2 regions of the Parafrigoribacterium soli genome follow, and region 1 is predicted to be linked to the other one. Evidence: predicted binding sites of a transcription regulator. Region 1 holds the regulator's gene; the other holds the start of a gene.
What was found. Region 1 encodes LexA, which represses DNA repair genes until DNA is damaged. Its sites were predicted from a motif close to TCGAACANNTGTTCGA; they were not measured.

Region 1 (6,593 bases):
TCCGCGATCGGCCCGCACAACGGCCGGCGGCTCGTGCGCGCACTCGAGGTCGGTACCCTCACCGGCGAACCCTTCGGTGCGGGTCTTCCCAGCGAGGCGAGCTACTGGACACCGAGTATCGTCATCGGCCTGCGCGCTCCGCGCGCCGAGCTCGTCAAGCGCCTCGACACGCGCGTCGAACGCATGTGGTCTGCCGGGCTCGTCGAAGAGGCACGAAGCCTGCTGCCCGCGGGTTTCGGCGTCACCGCGGCCAGGGCGATCGGCTATGCGCAGGCGATCGCCCAGCTCAGGGGAGAACTCAGCGAAGAGCAGGCGATCGAGCAGACCGCCGCCTTCACGCGCAAGTACGCACGTCGGCAGGTCAGCTGGTTCAGACGGTATTCCCACATCAACTGGCTCGACTACGACGACCCTGCGCTGTGGGATTCCGCGCGGCAACTAACATTGCCGTATGCCTGAACTCCACTTCACCAAGGGTCACGGAACCGGTAACGACTTCGTGCTGTTTGCTGACCCCGATGGTGAGATCGATTTGACCACGGCGCAGTTGCAGGTGCTCGCCGACCGCCACTTCGGCGTGGGTGCCGACGGCGTCATCCGAGCGGTGCGATCGAGCAACCTTCCCGAGGGCGCCGCCGCCCTCGCCGAGGACGAGGCCGCCGAGTGGTTCATGGACTACCACAACGCGGATGGCTCGCCCTCCGAGATGTGTGGCAACGGCATCCGGGTGTACGTGAAGTTCCTGATCGATAACGGGCTCGCCACGCTGTCGAAGGGGGAGACCCTCACCATCGGAACCCGGGGAGGCGTGCGCGATGTGCAGCAGAACACCGCGGGATTCCAGGTCGACCTCGGCAGGTGGTCCCTCGACGGCGGCGAGCCGCTCGTGCGTGCCAAGAACCTCAAGGTCGCTCGGCCCGGCCTCGGCATCAACGTGGGGAACCCGCACGTGGTCGTGGCTCTCTCGAGCGAGAGCGAGCTCGAGTCAGCAGATCTCGAGTACATCCCGGTGCTCGATCCTGAGCCCGACGACGGGGCGAACGTTGAGTTCGTCGTGCCCCTCGAGCCGATGATCGTCGACGGTGTCGGCCACATTCGGATGCGCGTTCACGAGCGCGGGAGCGGCGAGACGCTGTCCTGCGGAACGGGCGCGGCCGCGGCGGCGCTTGCCTTCCGCTACTGGGCGGGCGATGGCGCACCGAACCAGTGGAAGGTCGAGGTGCCCGGCGGCACCCTGGGCGTGCGGATGTGGGCGGCAGAAGACGGCGAGCACGTCTCGCTGAGTGGCCCCGCCGAGCTGGTATACACGGGCGCGCTGGAGCTGTAGCGCCGACGCACGCTCCCTGAGCTTGTCTAAGGGTCACGCCGTTTCCCTGAGCGTCGGAAGGGGGCCTACCTCCGCCGCACCCGCAGCACCCGGTACCCCTTGTTCGTCGCCGAGCGAACCGTGGAGAACTCCGCGGGAAGCATCGCTTCGAGCCAGCGGTGGAGCGAGTCCGATCCAAGGTTCTTCTGCACGACGAGCCACGCATCCGACCCGGGCTCAAGCCGAGGCAGCCAGAACTGCAGCATGTTGTGCAGCTCGTCCTTACCCACCCGGATGGGCGGGTTCGATCGGATGGTCGTGAAGTGCAGTCCGTCGGGAACATCTCCCGGCGTCACGGCGTTGACATTGCTGAGGCCGATGGACGCAGCATTTCGGCGGACGAGGTCGAGCGCTCGTTCGTTCACGTCCACCGCCCACACGGTGGAGTGCGGCGACTGCAGCGCGAGGGTCAGGGCGATCGGTCCCCAGCCGCAGCCGAGATCGAGCAGGTTGCCGCCGGGAGGCGCGACGGGAGAGTGGGCGAGCAAGACCTGGGTACCGACGTCGATCCGCTCGGGACTGAAGATGCCGTTCGACGTCGTCAGCTCGTAGAACTGCCCGGCCAGCTGGGCGTGGATCTGTCGAAGCTTGAGCTCACTATCCGGAATTGAGGAGAAGTAATGCTCGCTGGCCATGCACAGAACCTACCGAAATATGAGGAGCTAGGGTTAACGAGATGACTGAGGGTGAAGCTGTGGAGCACGAGGGCGTGAGCGCGGAAGAGCGCCCCATGCTCGATCCCGTCGAGCGCATCATGGCCAACGCTGCCGCGCACTCGAGCGGATACACCCTGTTTTCCTCCGGTTCCGCGCAGGCGCTGCAGGACGGGGCAACGGCCGCCGGCGACGGCGCAAACGACGGCGAACAGTTGGACCGGGAAGATCGGCAGGCGCTGCGTCGCGTCGCGGGCCTCTCCACGGAGCTCGAAGACGTCACCGAGGTCGAGTACCGGCAGCTCCGCATCGAGCGCGTGGTTCTCATCGGTATCTACGCCCAGGGTGCACTCGAAGAGGCCGAGAACTCCATGCGTGAACTCTTCGCCCTGGCCGAGACCGCCGGGGCCGTGGTGCTCGACGGGCTGCTGCAGCGCCGCGCGACGCCCGACCCCAGCACCTACTTCGGCAAGGGCAAGGCGCAGGAGTTGCGCGATGTCGTGGCGGCCACGGGCGCCGACACCGTGATCGTGGACAGCGAGCTGGCCCCGAGCCAGAGGCGAGCTCTCGAAGACGTGGTGCGGGTGAAGGTCATCGACCGCACCGCGGTCATCCTCGACATCTTCAGCCAGCACGCCAAGAGCCGTGAGGGCAAGGCGCAGGTGGAGCTCGCGCAGCTCGAATATCTCCTTCCCAGGCTTCGCGGATGGGGCGAGTCTATGTCCCGCCAGGCCGGTGGTCAGGTGGGTGGCGCCGGTGCCGGCATGGGCAGCCGCGGCCCAGGTGAGACGAAGATCGAACTCGACCGCCGCCGCATCCACACCCGCATGTCGCGTCTGCGCAAGCAGATCCTCGGCTTCAAGCCCGCCCGCGAGGCCAAGCGCGCGAACCGCAATCGCAATGCGGTGCCGTCGGTGGCGATCACCGGGTACACGAACGCCGGAAAGTCGTCGCTGCTCAATCGCATCACGCGGGCCGGCGCGCTCGTGGAAAATGCGCTGTTCGCAACGCTCGACACCGCGGTGCGCAAGACCGAGACGGATGACGGGCGCCTGTACACGCTCACCGACACCGTTGGTTTCGTGCGCAACCTTCCCCATCAGCTGGTCGAGGCGTTCCGTTCGACGCTCGAGGAGGTCGCCGACGCGGACGTGATCCTGCACGTGGTCGACGCGTCGCATCCGGATCCGGGTAGCCAGCTCGCTACCGTACGCGACGTCATTGGCGAACTGGGAGCGAGGGACATTCCGGAGGTCGTCGCCTTCAATAAGGCCGACCTCGCCGACGAGGAACAGCGCCTCCTGCTGCGGTCGCTCGCGCCAGACGCGATCTTCGTCTCGGCGCGCACGGGCGAGGGCATCGAGGAGCTGCGCTCCGCCATCGGCGAACTCGTACCTCGGCCATCCGTGCGGGTGGAACTTCTGGTGCCGTATGACCGCGGCGAGGTGATCTCGTCGCTGCACGACCACAGCACAATCCTCAGTACGGACTACGAAGAGGGTGGCACGCGAGTGAGCGCCCTCGTCACGGAGGAGCAGGCGCCCGCGCTGCGCGCGTTCGCGGTGAACCCCGCGGTCTCCGCGTCTTAGGTCCTGCAGCCGGTATCGGTCCAGGCGCCCGGTCCCGGATTGCGGCTTCCTAGACGGCGCGCAGCACCGCCACGACCTTGCCGAGAAGCTCGGCATAGTCGCCCAGGATCGGCGCGAATGCGCTGTTGCGCGGGAGCAGCCAGGTGTGGCCGTCACGCTGCTGGAACACCTTGACCGTCGCCTCTTCGTCGAGCATCGCGGCGACGATATCGCCGTTCTCTGCCGTCTTCTGCTGGCGCACGACGATCCAGTCTCCGTCACAGATTGCCGCGTCGATCATCGAGTCGCCCACCACCTTGAGCATGAAGAGGTCGCCCTTGCCGACGAGCTGGCGCGGAATGGGGAAGACCTCGTCCACCTGCTGTTCTGCGGTGATCGGGATGCCTGCGGCGATGCGGCCGACGAGCGGCACCATCGCGGCGTCACCGACGGGCGTCGGATTGTCGGAAACAACGCCGCCAGACGGTTCGAGCTCGATCAGAACCTCGAGCGCCCGAGGTCGGTTCGGGTCACGTCGCAGGTAGCCGCTGAGTTCCAACTGGTTGAGCTGGTGAGTGACGCTTGAGAGCGAGGAGAGACCCACCGCGTCACCGATCTCCCGCATGCTCGGCGGGTATCCGTGCGTCGACACAGCGCGCTGAATGGTCTCCAGGATGGCGATCTGCTTGTCGCTGAGGCTCTTCCGCCTGCGAGTGCCGCCCTTCGCCTGACCGGGCACCTGGGCCGACCCCTCGGACTTTGATCGCTCCGTGTCGAGCTCGTCCATCTCAGGCCTGCTTTCCAATGTCGGTGGTGGCTGGTGTGCTGTCTCCAGACAATCGAAACTGTATCCGCAGATCGGGCGATAGACAAACATGTATTCGAGTGTGTCGCGGTTCTCAGGTAAGGGAGTTCGAAAGTAATGCTTGAATGTGGCGTAAATCGAATGTATGTTCGGAACATAGCTTCGTATCCGGCGCTCCCGGCCGAGCGTCGGATACGGAATCTCTCAGGAGGTAAGGCAATGAGCACAGCAACACTGCACGGATCCGCACTGCACGGATCCACACTGCACGGAACCGCACTGTACGGAACCGCACTGCACCGCACCGCGCCGTATGGCCAAGCCCGCGACCGTGATGCCCGCCAGACGGCGCCGCGGCTGCGTCTCACGCGACGTGGTCGCCGTGTGCTGGTGTTTCTCGTTGCCTTCCCCCTCGTCGCAGCGGCCATGGCCTTCGCGCTCAATGGAGGAATCGCCATCGCCACCGACACTGCGGGTGGTCAACTGCAGTACGTCACGGTGAGCGCGGGGGAGTCGCTGTGGCAGGTCGCTGAGACCGTTGCGCCGTCAGCAGACCCGCGCGATGTCGTCTCCGAGATCGTCCACCTGAACCAGCTCTCCAGCGCAGACGTGCAGGCAGGCGAACGCCTCGCGATTCCCGCGCGGTACTCGCGGTAGTCCGTCACACGTTCCTGCCGCGCAGTAATGGGCTAGTACAGTTCTGTGGTGGCTTCACTCTCCGACCTACCCCTTCGTGACGACCTTCGAGGAAAAGCGCCATACGGCGCGCCTCAGCAGCCCGTGCGCGTTGCGCTCAATGTCAACGAGAACAGCCACGGCATCCCGGAGCCGGTGGCGCGAGACGTCGTCGAAGCGGTGGCCGCCGCGACGCTGAAGCTGAACCGTTACCCGGATCGGGAGTTCGTCACGCTCCGAGAGAGTCTCGCCGCATACCTGGGTCACGGCCTCAGCCGCGACAACATCTGGGCCGCGAACGGTTCCAACGAGGTGCTGCAGCAACTGCTGCAGGCCTTCGGCGGACCCGGCCGCAGCATCCTCGGCTTCCCGCCCACCTACTCGATGTACCCGATCCTCGCGGCAGGTACCGGCACTGCCTGGGTAGAAGGCCAGCGTGACGCCGACTTTGAACTCTCTCCGGAGACGGTTGTGCGCAGCATCCGTGAGACCGACCCGGATCTGGTCATTCTCTGCTCGCCGAACAACCCGACCGGCACGCCGCTGTCGCTCGAGACGATCGAGGCCGCGTACGACGCCAGCCGCGGCATCGTCATCGTTGACGAGGCCTACGCGGAGTTCACTCCCGACCCGCAGCAGACCGCACTCACCCTCCTCGAGGGCCGCGAACGGCTGGTCGTCTCCCGCACGATGAGCAAGGCCTTTGCCTTCGCCGGTGCCAGGCTCGGTTACTTCGCCGCCGACCCGGCTGTGACGGATGCGGTCCGTCTCGTGCGCCTGCCCTATCACCTCTCAGCGCTCACGCAGGCCGCCGCGACCGCGGCGCTCGCGCACGCATCCGAGTTGCTCGCCGTGGTCGATGACATCAAGGCACAGCGCGACCGCCTGCTCGTCGAACTGCCGCGACTCGGGTACCCGGTGTGGCGCAGCTGGTCGAACTTCGTGCTGTTCGGCGGGGTCGACGATCCTCACGCACTCTTCGAGGCGCTTCTCGAGCAGGGAATTCTCATCCGAGACGTCGGCATTCCGAACTGCCTGCGCGTGAGCGCGGGCACGGAGGCCGAGACGACGGCGTTCCTCGACGCGCTGGCTAGGATTGAACGATGACCGCACAACGCGTTGCCCAGTTGAAGCGCGAGACGAGCGAGTCGAACATCGACCTCTCGATCAACCTCGATGGCACGGGCGTATCGAGCATCGATTCTTCGGTGCCTTTCTTCGATCACCTTCTCACCGCGTTCGCGAAGCACTCGCTGGTCGACCTCACGGTCAAGGCGAGCGGTGACACGGATATCGACGTGCACCACACGGTCGAAGACATCGGCATCGTGCTGGGCAAGGCGATTCGCGAGGCGCTCGGAGACAAGGCGGGTATTGCGCGGTTCGGCGATGCACTCGTGCCGCTCGATGAGGCTCTCGTGCAGGCCGTCGTCGACGTCTCCGGGAGGCCGTACCTCGTGCACACGGGAGAGCCCGACGGCTTTCAGTACCACCTCATCGGTGGCCACTTCACGGGGTCGATGGTT
Region 2 (6,593 bases), on a different contig from region 1:
AGCCGAAGGGCATCGCGTTGCTCGAGCCGGGCACGTGGTTGAGGGCGCTCTTCGCGAGCACTTCGTGAAACGTGATTCCGGCGAACTCGGGAGTCTTCACGGAGCGGACGAAGTTCGAGAGTTTCGCGAGCCCCGGCAGAGCGGAGGGCTGCTCCGCTGCCAGTTCCTGCCCGCTCCACCTCATCCCGATAGTCGAACATACGTTCGAATCTCTGTCAAGGCGCGCTACATCGTTGGCTTCCGCTGCATAACTCAGGCACAACGCGGATGCCGACGGCGCGACGCCGGCGATCACGTGCGTCCGCGTCGGATCGGCATCGAATTGCCTGAGTTACGAAGTGGTCGGATGGGGCGGGTCACGTGACGAGGGCGCCCGCGCGCAGTTCGACCCGCTCGCCCTGCCACCGGCGGCGCAACCAGCGGTCGTGGCTCGCGACGACCACCGCCCCCGGGTAGCCGCCCAGCGCATCCTCGAGTTCGGTGGCGAGCGACAGCGAGAGGTGGTTGGTCGGCTCGTCGAGGAGGAACACGTGCGGCGGCTTCGCGATGATCAGCGCGAGCGCCAGGCGCCGCTGCTGACCGAGCGAGAGCGCTGCAACCGGGCGGTCGAGGTCCCTCGGCGCGATGAGTCCGAGGCCCGAGAGCGGCAGAGCATCCGCACGCCGCTCGCCCAGCGTCGACTCGTAGATCGACCTCGGCGACGCCGCGGGGTCGGCGAAGCGCACATCCTGTTCCAGAAGGCCGACCCGCAGCCCCCTGCGACGGTTCAGGATGCCCGAGTCGAGCGAGAGTCGCCCGGCCAGCACTCCGAGCAGGGTCGACTTTCCTGCGCCATTGGCTCCGGTCACCAGGATGGAGCTCTGCGACGCGACGCTGAAGGCCGGCACGGTCAGTCGGGAGCCGACCACGGCATCCGTCAGCTGCAGCAGAAGCTCGTCACCGAGCACCTGCGAACCGTGCGGGATGCCCGCGAAGCTGAGCACGGCGCTCGGCTTGCGCACCTGGGTCGCCTCGAGCTCCTCCAGCCGGGTGCGCGAGTTGCGCACCCGGCGGGCGATCTGCCCCTGCACCTTGTCGCCGCGCACGCCGAACGCCATCTTGTTTCTGTCGCGCATCGGCCGGTCGTGATTGATGTCGCGCGAGGTCACGTCGACCGAATACCTGAGCCGCTTGAGTTCCTGTTGTTCGTCCGCGAACTGCGCCTCCCACAGCGCGCGTTCCGCCGACTTCTGCGCGAGATACGCGATGTAGACGCCGCCGGGTTCAGCGGGCGGGTCGCCCGCAGAAGCCGCTTCCCCCGAGCCTGAGGCGCCGAATCGCGTGGTGCCGCGCCGCGACGGGTCGAGGTCGACGAGCTCCGTCGCGACCTCGTCGAGGAACGCGCGGTCGTGGCTCGCGAACACCACCGGCCCGTGCCAGCCCAACAGCTGCTCGCGAAGGAAGCCTGCGGCCTCGTCATCCAGGTGGTTGGTGGGCTCGTCGAGCAGCAGGGCGGTCGGGCGGCGCAACAGCAACGCGGCCAGCGCCAAGCGCGAACGCTGGCCGCCGGAGACCTGGTCGAGCCTGCGGTCGAACGGGATGCCCTCCACCCCGAGCCCGGCGAGAATCTCGTCGCGTCTCGCCTCTACCGACCACACCTCGGCGAGCTCCGCGGCATCGAGTGCCCGGGCGTAGCGATCGGATGCGGCCGCGGGGTCGACGGCGCCGTGCGTCGAGGCCGCCTGCCCGCGGTCGTCACCCTGTGTCGCGAGCGCGGCAGCGGCATCCTCGAGTTCGCGCTCGATCGCCCTGACCTCGGCGAGCGCGTCTTCGATCAGGTGCGCAACAGTCGCGCTCGCAGCGAACTGCACCTCCTGCCAGAGGAAGCCGGTGCGCTGCGGCGTGCGTACGCTGCCTGCGCCCGGGCGCTCACCTCCGGCCAGGATGCGCAGCAGCGTGGACTTGCCCACGCCGTTCTCCCCGATGAGACCGAGGCGATGGGAGGCGTCGACGACGAGCGAGACGTCGGTGAGCACGCGGCGCTCACCGTAGCTGTGGGAGACTCCGTCGACGCGGAGGTGATTGATGTCGGCGTGCTGATGCGTAGTGGGGTGCTGAGCCATTGCGGCCGCCCTTCTCGAGAACGAGCGTTCCCGCCGGGCGTGTGCACATGAAGCAGCCAAGCGCCGAATGACGCGAGAAAGAGCCGGCTACGGTCCATGGGCGCCTCGGGCGCGGGATGGAAGGGTCGTTACAGCTTCATAGCGTGAACGAGAGTAGCACAGGGGCTCTGGGCGCGTGTCGGGTTGGTTAGCTGTCGAGACCGGAACGGGCGGCACTCATCGCTCGGAAACTGTTGCCCCGCGGGGGTCTCGATAACGCTCGTGCCTCGCTACTCGACCAACGCGTGTTTCGTGGGTCGAGCCTGTCGAGACCGAGGCGGCGTGTCAGGTACTGCGCTCGATCCGTTCTACCCAGTGCGTTGGAGTTGTTCGTGTTGCAGGTCGTGAAGAGCTGCGCTCTTCTAGGAGGTGGTGGTACCGGCAGAGCAGGATTCCGTCGGCGATGTTCGTCTCGCCGTGGTCTCTGGCCCAGTGGTTGATGTGGTGGGCTTCGCTCCAGGATGCGGGGCGGTCGCAGTCGGGCCAGCGGCATCCGCCGTCTCGGGCGGCTAAGCCGATGCGTTGCCGGGCGGTGTAGAGGCGTTGCTCCCGGCCAAGGTCGACGCATTGTCCGTCGCTGTCGAAGACCACCGGCACGACACCGCTGGTGCACACGGCCCGGTCGATGGTTTCGATCGAGACCGGGGCGTGCTGGCCTTCAATTCGACCGTGACCGGTGCCGGACTCGAGGGTGCTTCGGGTGACGAGCATCCGCACGGCGGGGCGGCGGGAGCCGAGGACGTTGCGTGCGGCGGTCTTCTCGTCAGTGCTGGCGCCAATCCGGAGGACGGCCATGATGCCGTCGAAGGCGAGTTGCTCGAGCGTGCGCGGGTCCGCTTCGATCGCGTGATTGCGGGTCGTATCGCTGAGGTCGACCATGCGCGGCCCACCACGACGCGGGGAGGTGAGAGCGTCGTAGATGCCATCCAGGTAGGCCGCGTTCTCCGGGTCAGCGAGTAGTCTGTATGCGGTCATCCCGTCGGGCCTGCGGAACCGTCGGAACGAACGTGCCTGCCGACGGGCTCGTTCCCGGTCGGCGATACCGACCTCGTCCAGGTCATCACGCAGAGCCCGAGCACGGATCAACAGCTGGTCAGCATTCAGGGTGCCTGCGGTGCCGCCCGCACTGGCGGTATCGTCGACGTGCCGGGTGGCAGTGTCAACCAAACTTGTGGCGGCCTCAGCCAGAGCATCCGCACTGATGTGTTCGCCGGGTTCCCCGAGGCCGGCACGGATCGCTTCGGCCGCGTCGATCGAGATGTTCCCTGCCGCAATAGCCTGGCCTACCGTCACCAGCCACGGGCGAGTCAACTCCGGCGGAACCTCCCCGGTCTTCTCGCAGGTAGTGACCAGCTCGGCTTCGTGAATGATGAGCCCGGTGCGCACCAGCCTTCCCGCCTCACGACTGGTCGACCCAGTCAAGCTCTGCACCAGGTGCTCCGGAGTGCGAAACCCGGTGCGTTGCGCCAGACCGTCGAACCCGTGCTGCCGGGTGGAGCGGCGTGCGATCTCCCCCGCGACAGCAGCCGCGGAAGGCCCGACCCTGCGGCCGATGTCTGCGAGCGCTTCAGACATCCCGAGCAACTCCTCGTCGGACAGAGCCGCGAGCGTCACCGAATCCCGCGGCAACGCCGCGGCTGCAGCAGCCATTGCGGCGAGGGAATCGGTGAATCGGGCCATGCCCAATTCTCCCACATTCGAACGTATGTTCGACCAAAATGTGGATAACTTCTTCTCCACAGATTTGCCGCAGAGAGGAGAGGACGAACTCTGGTTGCGCCGGAGGTCTCGATACACTCGCTGCACGAGCACTCGACCCGCGTACGTGCGCGAGCACTCGACTCGGTCAACGGGGTCTCGATACGCAGGCTCGTGGCTCGCCACCCGACCCACGGGGAGGCAGGAGGTCTCGACAGGCTCGACCCGCGAGTTACCTGAGCTGCAGAGCCTTGCCGGTCGCGGTGAGCGTCTTCTTCGCGAGCTTCGGCTCCGGCGCCAACGGTTTGCCGTAGCTCGGAATCATCGCCTGCAACTGCGGCTGCCATCCGTCGATGCGGTCGGGGAAGCAGCGCTTCAGCACGTCGAGCATGATGGGCACAGCCGTGGATGCGCCGGGCGACGCTCCCAGCAGGCCCGCAATGCTGCCGTCGGCGGAGGAGACCACCTCGGTGCCGAACTGCAGCACTCCGCCCTTCTTGGCATCCTTCTTGATCACCTGCACGCGCTGGCCCGCCGTGATCTTGTACCAGTCGTCCGGGTCGGCATCCGGCATGAACGCGGCCAGTTCCTTGAACTTGGTGGCCTTGCTCGCGACGAGCTGGCCGATCAGATAGCGCACGAGCGAGAGGTTGGATGCACCGGCCGCGATCATCGGGATGAGGTTGTGGAAACGGATGGTGGCGAACAGGTCGAACCACGAACCGGTCTTCAGGAACTTGGGGCTGAAGCCGGCGTACGGTCCGAACATGAGGCTCGCGTTGCCGTCGATGACGCGCGTGTCGAGGTGCGGAACCGACATGGGCGGCGAACCGACGGCTGCCTTGCCGTAGACCTTCGCGTGGTGCCTGGCCACGACATCCGGGTTGTCTGTTCGCAAGAATTCGCCGCTGACGGGGAAACCGCCGAAGCCTCTGGCCTCGGGGATGCCCGACTTCTGCAGCAGGGAGAGTGCGCCGCCGCCCGCGCCGACGAAGACGAATCGCGCCCGCACCGTGCGCCTGGTCATGCCGACCTCGTGCTTCACGCGGAGGTTCCAGAGGCCCTCGCTGTCGCGACCGATCTTGATGACGCGCTGTTCGAAGTGCAGCTTCGCGCCTTTGCCTCGCAGGTAGCTGATGAGGCCGTGGGTGAGCGCGCCGAAATCGACGTCCGTGCCCGCGTCGATGCGGGTGGCGGCGAAGCGCTGCGATTTGTTGCGGCCATCGATGATGGCGGGAACCCAGGAGTGGATGACGGCCGGGTCTTCGCTGTATTCCATGCCCGCGAACAACGGATGCCCCTTGAGCGCTTCGAAGCGCTTGCGCAGGTATTCGACGTTGGCATCGCCGGTGACGAAGCTCATGTGCGGAACCGGGTTGATGAACGCCTGCGGGTCTGGCAACAGGTCTTTGCCGACGAAGAACGACCAGAACTGGCGCGAGACCTGGAACTGCTCGTTCACCTTGACGGCGCTCGTGATGTCGATGGTCCCGTCGGGCTTCTCCGGCGTGTAGTTGAGCTCGCAGAGGGCCGAGTGCCCGGTGCCCGCGTTGTTCCAGGGATTTGAGCTCTCGAGGGCGACATCCGACAGCCTCTCGAAGATCTCGATGGTCCAGTCGGGCTGCAACTGCTTGAGGAACGCGCCAAGTGTGGCACTCATGATGCCACCGCCGATCAGCGCAACGTCGATGGGGGTAGCGGATGAATTCACCGCACCAGTTTAGTCGCAGCGCACAGCGGGCCCGGCGCGGTTCCTCGACAGGAGAATCCGGATGCTGGGCGGCCTGAACAGGAGCAGGGTGGCCACGCGGTGCGGTGCGCTCCTGTTGAGCGCACGCGACCGCTCCCCCACAGCCGCGGGGCATCGACCAGGATGCAGAGATCCGCGCCAACTCCGGCGAGCGCAAGCACGATCCGGGACGCTGGCAGCATGATGCCCGCGCTTGCGCTCCACCTCGGTGCGGCGGGCAACCTCGCCACCTCCGCGCAGCTGATCGAACGAGGCCATTCCCGCGCGGAGATCGCGAACGCCGTGCGCACGACAGAGCTGTGGCGCCCACGACGCGGCTGGGTCGCGACTCCCGACGCGAATCCGGATGCGGTGCGCGCCATCCAGCTCGGAGGCAGACTGGCAGGGAGCAGCGCGCTTGCCACCTATGGGATCTGGATCGATGAGGATGGCGGACAAATCGTCGCGTGCCCATCCACCGCGAGCAGGCTCCCGCCCGTCGCCGCAGGCGAACACAGGCTCTGGGCGGACGATGTCTTCCCGGTAATCGCGGACAAGCGGTGGCGGGTGTCGGTACCGGATGCGCTGCTCCAGCTGAGCCGCACCGCGCCACGTGACTCGCTCATCGCATCCGTCGACAGCGCCATCCAACTGCGCCAGCTCACGCGCGGCGAATTGAGATCGCTGGTGCGCGCACTGCCGAGGCGCCTGCGCGGAATAGCGCGCGAACTCGATGGTCTCGCGATGTCCGGGACCGAAACGCGCATGCGGCTCGCGCTACGTCGCGCGGGATACGAGGTACGCAGCCAGGTGCGCCTGCCCGGGATCGGGATCGTCGACCTCCTGGTCGATGGCTGGCTGATCATCGAACTCGACAGCCGCAGGTACCACGGCGGCGCGGACAACCAGTTGCGTGACCGAACGCGGGACGGGAACGCCGTGATGGAAGGCTACGGCCACGAGCGTTTCGTGTGGCAACAGGTGCGTGAGCGCATGGATTGGTGCCTCGCCGTCGTCGAACGGCG

Region 2: the regulator LexA is predicted to act here: its motif matches at 3,839-3,854, upstream of ABUA37_RS12770 (HNH endonuclease signature motif containing protein).

Annotation. Positions count from the first base shown of each region.
Region 1 is NZ_JBELNZ010000002.1:456,598-463,190, reverse strand. Features, by position in the region: gene miaA (tRNA (adenosine(37)-N6)-dimethylallyltransferase MiaA) at 1-459, shown strand, start outside; gene dapF (diaminopimelate epimerase) at 452-1,327, shown strand; gene ABUA37_RS06420 (class I SAM-dependent methyltransferase) at 1,393-2,001, opposite strand; gene hflX (GTPase HflX) at 2,043-3,608, shown strand; gene lexA (transcriptional repressor LexA) at 3,658-4,374, opposite strand; gene ABUA37_RS06405 (LysM peptidoglycan-binding domain-containing protein) at 4,612-5,049, shown strand; gene ABUA37_RS06400 (histidinol-phosphate transaminase) at 5,098-6,174, shown strand; gene hisB (imidazoleglycerol-phosphate dehydratase HisB) at 6,171-6,593, shown strand, end outside.
Region 2 is NZ_JBELNZ010000004.1:307,548-314,140, forward strand. Features, by position in the region: gene ABUA37_RS12760 (intein-containing Rv2578c family radical SAM protein) at 1-184, opposite strand, end outside; gene ABUA37_RS12765 (ABC-F family ATP-binding cassette domain-containing protein) at 357-2,102, opposite strand; gene ABUA37_RS12770 (HNH endonuclease signature motif containing protein) at 2,427-3,821, opposite strand; gene ABUA37_RS12775 (malate:quinone oxidoreductase) at 4,072-5,550, opposite strand; gene ABUA37_RS12780 (endonuclease domain-containing protein) at 5,770-6,593, shown strand, end outside.